Bremerella sp. P1: one gene and its partner. The protein of the gene in region 2 interacts with the protein of the main gene of each other region in a pairwise test. Links are inferred from orthologs where the notes say so. Each region holds a gene or a part of one and is shown on either strand. Other genes may lie near its edges. The genes, in order: typA and rlmKL.

The links.
Region 1: the proteins of rlmKL (region 2) and typA interact in binary tests that used the Escherichia coli proteins (3 or more experiments, as listed by UniProt). The link is inferred for Bremerella sp. P1 from one-to-one orthologs.

What each region holds. Positions count from the first base shown.
Region 1 is NZ_CP118164.1:246,630-249,853, forward strand. Bases 37-2,938 are described here. They hold typA (translational GTPase TypA), read right to left. Parts: upstream 2,441-2,938; coding sequence 632-2,440; downstream 37-631. Other genes in these bases: PSR63_RS01065 (sulfatase family protein), read left to right, coding at 37-622; PSR63_RS01075 (zinc-binding metallopeptidase family protein), read left to right, coding at 2,752-2,938. Outside these bases: more of PSR63_RS01065, read left to right, coding at 1-36; more of PSR63_RS01075, read left to right, coding at 2,939-3,224. UniProt on the Escherichia coli protein: A 50S ribosomal subunit assembly protein with GTPase and nucleotide-independent chaperone activity, required for 50S subunit assembly at low temperatures, may also play a role in translation.
Region 2 is NZ_CP118164.1:940,152-943,420, forward strand. What follows is about bases 91-3,037. They hold rlmKL (bifunctional 23S rRNA (guanine(2069)-N(7))-methyltransferase RlmK/23S rRNA (guanine(2445)-N(2))-methyltransferase RlmL), read left to right. Parts: upstream 91-432; coding sequence 433-2,643; downstream 2,644-3,037. Other genes in these bases: PSR63_RS03920 (DUF1559 family PulG-like putative transporter), read right to left, coding at 91-267; hisD (histidinol dehydrogenase), read left to right, coding at 2,862-3,037. Outside these bases: more of PSR63_RS03920, read right to left, coding at 1-90; more of hisD, read left to right, coding at 3,038-3,269. UniProt on the Escherichia coli protein: Specifically methylates the guanine in position 2445 (m2G2445) and the guanine in position 2069 (m7G2069) of 23S rRNA. Methylation occurs before assembly of 23S rRNA into 50S subunits.

The DNA of each region.
Region 1 (3,224 bases), 690 kb from region 2 along the record:
CACGCTGGTGATCTTCACCTCCGATAATGGCCCTTGGCTCTCGTATGGCGACCACGCCGGCAGTGCTGGCCCGCTGCGAGAAGGGAAGGGCACCATGTGGGAAGGTGGTTGCCGCGAACCGACTATCATGCGTTGGCCTGGCAAAATCCCAGAAGGCACCTACTGCAGCACGCCTGCGATGACGATCGACATCTTCCCCACGGTCGCCAAACTGATTGGAGCCGATCTGCCAGAGAAGCCGATCGACGGCAAGAACATCTGGCCGCTGATCGCCGGAACCGAAGGAGCCAAGTCGCCGCACGAAGCATACTACTTCTATTATGGCAGCGGTCTGAAAGCAGTCCGTAGCGGTAAGTGGAAGCTTGTCTTCCCGCACCAGTACCGCACCATGGCCGGCAAGCCAGGCGGCACCGGTGGTATCCCGGCCGCTTACTCCCAAGCGACGACGCCCCTGGCCCTGTTTGACCTGGAATCGGACGTCGGCGAACAGAACAACGTCGTGGATCAACATCCCGACGTTGTGAAACGACTCGAAAAGCTGGCCGACGGCATTCGCGAAAAGCTGGGGGACTCGCACCAAAAGGTCAAAGGGAAAGAGAACCGTCCCCCAGGTCGCGTTTAAGCCAAGACCTTACTTCCGGCTCTGGCGACGACGATCTGTTTCTTTCAACAGCATCTTTCGCAGCCGGATGTGGTTCGGTGTAACTTCCACCAACTCGTCGTCCTCGATGTACTCGAGGGCGACTTCCAGGCTCATGTCTCTCGGCGGACGAAGCACGATGTTTTCGTCCGAGCCTGAGGCACGCATGTTGGTCAGTTTCTTTTCTTTGGTGGGGTTCACGGTCAAGTCGTCGCTACGCGAGTTCTCACCGACGATCATCCCTTCGTACACTTCGTCGCCGTGGCGTACGAACATGTCCGAGCGTTCCTGCAAGGCAAACAAAGCAAAGCCGACTGCCTTGCCGGAAACCATCGAGATCATCGCTCCGTTGGCACGGCGCGGCACTTCGCCAGAAACCGGCTGGTACGATTCGAAGCGGTGATTGACGATCGCCTCACCCTGCGTCGAGTTGAGCAGCTTGGTTCTCAGGCCGATCAATCCACGGGAAGGAATCGAGAAAACCACCTGGCTATAATCGCCGCGTGGCTGCATCTCGATCAATTCGCCGCGACGCTCGCCGACTAGTTCCATGACCGGTCCCATCTTTTCCGAAGGAACTTCAATCACGAGCTTTTCGTACGGCTCTTCCTTCACGCCGTTGTTGTAACGCATGATCACTTGCGGCTTGCCAACCGCCAGTTCATAGCCTTCGCGACGCATCGTTTCGATGAGCACGGCCAGGTGCAGCACGCCACGTCCGCTGACCAGGAAACTATCGCCTGACTCGCCTGGGCGAACTCGCAGGGCGACGTTGCGTTCCAGTTCCTTCTCCAAGCGATCGCGCAGGTTACGCGAGGTGACGTACTTGCCATCCTTGCCCAACAGGGGCGAGGTATTGATGGTGAACATCATCTCCAGCGTTGGTGCGTCGACGGCCACACGCGGAAGTGGCGTCGGGTTTTCGACAGCACAAATCGTGTCGCCGATGTCGATGTCTTCCAGACCAGTCACGGCAATGATATCACCGGCACCTGCTTCTTCGACTTCGACGCGGCCCAGGTTCTGAAACTCGTGCAAGGCGACGATTCTTCCGCGCTGGAATTTGTCGTCGGGCTTCGAGATCATCACCGACTGGCCCTTCTTGATCTTGCCGGACTTGATACGACCGATCGCAATTCGACCAGTGTACTCCGACCAGTCAAGCGTCGTGACACGCATCTGCAGCGGATCGTCAGGATTCACGTCGGGACCGGGAATGTGTTTCAGCACGAGGTCCAACAGCGGACGCATGTCCCCTTCACGAACGTCCGGGTCAGGCGAAGCGAAACCGGCTTTCGCACTGGCGAACAGATAGGGGAACTCGGCGATCTCGTCGTCGGCCCCGAGAGAAAGGAACAAGTCCAGCACTTCATCGACCACTTCATGCGGCCGGGCATCTGGCTTATCGATCTTGTTGATCAGCACGATCGGCTTCAGACCGACTTCCAGAGCCTTGGAAAGCACGAACCGAGTTTGCGGCATCGGGCCTTCGGCCGCATCGACCAGCACGACAGCGCCGTCGGCCATGCTCAACACGCGTTCGACTTCGCCACCGAAGTCCGCGTGCCCAGGCGTATCAACGATATTGATCTTCACCCCTTCGTAGGGCAGGGCGATATTCTTCGCCAAGATCGTGATACCGCGTTCTTTTTCCAAGTCGTTCGAGTCGAGAATTCGCTCGCTCGAAAGCTGGCTCGCCCGAAACTGGCCGCTCTGGTGCAGCAGGCAGTCCACCAAGGTCGTTTTACCGTGGTCAACGTGGGCAATAATGACAATGTTTCGTAGGTCGTCGCGTCGCATACTGATTCGTACTTATAAGGCAGGCCTAATCTTCCCGTCCAAGAACCGGAAATCCTATCAGATTCACCTGATTTTGGGGTAGGGGACCCGCCCTTACATTCACAAATCCGCAGGAAAGGGGCAGGGAATTCTCAAATCGATAATCCCCTGAACCCCGCATTTCGCCAGGAGGGACCCCATCCGGGGAGGTCCGCACGATCCATGGCAGGGCAGAAATAGCATGCCCCGGCCGAATATCGGCCCGGCAATTGCACTATGATCGGTTCAACTTTCCGACCATTTACCCATATCAACACTCAGGCCATCCTCCAATGCAAACCTTTCGCTGCCAATGCGGACATAAGTTGTTCTTTGGAAGCTCTTTCTGTGTTTCTTGTCACGAGACCGTCGGCATGTGCCCCACTTGCCGCCAGGTGACCGCGTTAAAGTCGCTGGGTGATGACACCTGGCAGTGCACCAACCAGACGTGCGGACAGCAGGTGAAACTCTGCCGAAATCGCGTCGACCACAAGGCCTGCAACTGTACCGTCGCCATCGAAGAGAATGACCAGGTGCTCTGCACCTATTGTCGCTTGAACCAGGTCATCCCCGATCTGTCGATCGACGGCAACCTGGTGAAGTGGCGTCGCCTGGAAGCCGCCAAACGACGTGCACTGTATGGCGTCGAATCGAATGGCTTACCGATCGGCGATCCGAGCCGCAATGACTTCTTGCCCCTCAAGTTTGAGTTCAAAGAAGATGACCCGCATCCCGTTTCGACTGGGCACGCGTCTGGCCTGATCAC
Region 2 (3,269 bases):
CGTGATCTTCATGGGATCGAAGCCCAAATACTTCTTACCGAACGCTTCCGCGACTTCGACCGGATAGGCCTTCACCATCGGATTGGTTAGAAATCGATCGGCTTGCACAAACCCGATGCCGACCGCGTTTGCCGGAACATAGCTCAAGCCCGGAAGCGTTTCTTCGGTAGCCGGGGTAGCAGCCTCCTGAGCCATCAACAACTGCGGCGGAAAAGCCATCGTTGCCGTTAAAAAGCCGATCAAAAGGGCACTTAGTACGTGTCTCATGGTTACTTCGCCTCCGCGCTTGCCATGTTGCCAATAGATAAGAATCGCTCCACGAAACGTTGGTTATAAACCTATCTGAAGGGGCCTTCGAGCGCTTTTTGATGAAGTTTTTACGGCCTTCGCTCTGCTTAACAGCACTATGCCATCTAGCCACTGGCACGTACGATGAAGAATTCCACTGACTTTGCCAGGGTGCTTAAGCGCGTGAATCCATCCAATCCCCTCCAACTTCTGGCCACCACGGCGTTTGGCATCGAGGCCGTCACGGCCCGCGAACTGCAAACACTAGGCTACGAAACCGAGATCCTCGGTTCCGGTCGCGTTCGCTTCGGCGGCAATTACACCGACGCGATGAAGGCGAATCTGCACCTGCGGACGGCCGATCGTGTGTTGGTTGAAGTGGCCCAGATTCCCGCCGGCGATTTCGATGCTTTGTTCGAGGGTGTCAAAGCGCTGCCGTGGGAAACCTTCATCGATGCCGAAGGGGCTTTCCCAGTAAAAGGACGCAGCTACCAATCGCAGCTTACCAGTGTCCCCGCCATTCAACGCGCCACCAAAAGAGCCATCGTCGAGCGGCTTCAATCGGCCTATGGCGAGAAGCTGCCGGAATCGGGCGCGACCTATACCGTGGACGTGGCCATCGCCAAGGATGTCGCCACGCTGACGATCGACACCTCAGGTGCAGGGCTCACACGGCGTGGCTATTTGGATTCCGAGCGACGCTCGCCCATGAAACCGACGCTTGCCGCGGCCCTGATCCAGCTAAGCCACTGGAATCGCGAGCGACCACTGGTTGATCCTTTCTGTGGAAGTGGCGTCCTGCTGATCGAAGCGGCGATGATCGGTCGTAATATGGCGCCTGGTCTCCTCAGAGATTTCGCGTTGATCGAATGGCCGGCGGTCGATCAAGAGGCGTGGCTCGACTTGGTGGAAGAAGCCCGATCCCAGATACTCGACACGCTACCCGAATCGATCATCGGCTACGACGAAGATGCCTCGGCGCTTCGCCTGGCTCGGCAACAAGCGATCTCGGCAGGCGTCGACAGCAATATTCACTTCCAGCGTCAAGCGTTCAGCGAGCTGACCAGCAAACGCAAGTATGGCTGTCTGATCACCAGCACCCCGTACGACGACCACTCGCGTGCCCGACGCGCCCAGTGGGATTTCTACCGTGGTTTTCCCGATGTACTGCGGCAGCTACCAACCTGGTCGCACTTCATCCTCACGGCATTTCCCGAGTTCGAGCGAGCCATGGGGCAAGAAGCGACCCGGCGCCGCAAGATGTACAACGGGCGGACCGAATGTCACTACTATCAATATCACGGGCCTCCGCCACCGAAAGCAGGCGACGAGTCCTCCCCGGAGCCGAGCGAAGAAAAGCCGAAGCGTACTTTCACGCCGGCGTTTGGTGGACTCGATGACAAGGCCAAAGAACAGGCCCAACTGCTGAAGAACCGGCTCGCCAAGCGGGCTCGGCACTTTCGTCGCTGGCCGAAGCGAGGGATTCACTGTTATCGCTTGTACGAGCGCGACATTCCTGAGATTCCGTTGGTCATCGACATCTATCACGATTACCTGCACATCACCGACTACGATCGTCCGCACGATCGAACGCCGGCTCAATATGCTGACTGGCTCGATCATCTGACGGAAGCGGCTCGCGAGGTGCTGGAGATCCCCGAAGGGCATGTCTTCGTCAAGCATCGCACGCGGCAGTCTGGCACATCCCAGCACGAGAAAGTCTCGGAGGACTCGAAGATTGTGGTCGTGGAAGAAGGGGGCCTGAAGTTCGAGGTCAATCTTTCCGACTACGTCGACACGGGATTGTTCCTCGATCATCGCAATCTGCGTAGCCAGTTTCGGGAAGAAGCCGCCGGCAAGCGGGTCCTGAACCTGTTCTGCTACACCGGGGCATTCAGCGTTTATGCGGCGGCCGGCGGGGCGACCTCGACAACCAGCGTCGACCTGAATGCCAATTATCTGGACTGGGCTGGCAGAAACTTCCAACTCAACGGTCTATCGATCGCCAAACACCACTTCATTCGCAGCGATGTGATGGAGTACCTTCGCAACCAAAAACCGGAACCCAAGTTCGACCTGGCGATTGTCGACGTGCCGACCTTTTCCAACAGCAAACGCACCGACGACGTATGGGACGTCCAAGAGGACCACGTCGAGCTGATCGGCCTGACGCTGAACCTGTTGAGCGAAGGGGGCGTCCTATATTTTTCGAACAACTTCCGCCGCTTCAAGCTCGACGAAGAAGCCTTACAGAACGTGCAGATCCGGGAGATCTCAAAGCACACCGTACCGGAAGACTTTCGCAACCAGCGCATCCACCGCTGCTGGCGAATGGTGCGGAAGACAGGGGAGTAACCACAGATGGCACGGATAACCACTGACAAATGATCTCGACAACGGATATCGATGCCCAGCTCCTATCCGTGACTATCGGTGAAATCAGTGGTTAATCCCCTCCCCCAGATTCGGGAATCGACAAGGATTCGCCCCTTTCCACTGAGTGCCTCGTGCAGCAAAATAGTATGTTTTCCCAATACTGAGACCGTTTGCTATCCAGCCCCCAGAAAGCCGAAATGGATCTGAAGTCGAAAATCGCCCGGATTGATACCCGGCACGACGACGTCGAAGCACAATTGCAACAGGTACGCGATAAGCTCAGCCCTAAGGGGGATGTTGTCAGCGAAGCGGGTCGCAAGCGGACGATGGAAGTATTTGGTGAACCTCTCAGCCCACTGCAGGTGGTGCAGAGAATCTGTGCGGACGTCGAAAGCGACGGGCTGGCTGCTGTGCTCGAATACGGCAAGGCCCTGGACGGCAAGCAGCTATACGCTTCGACCATTCGCGTCTCCGACGAAGAACTACGCCTGGCCCACGAAGCGGCCGATCCTGCGTTTCTGCAAACGATCCGCGACATTCGCGAAAACATTCTGCGTTTTCAAACGGCCATCCTGCACAAGGACGTTGAAGTCCCGATCGAACAT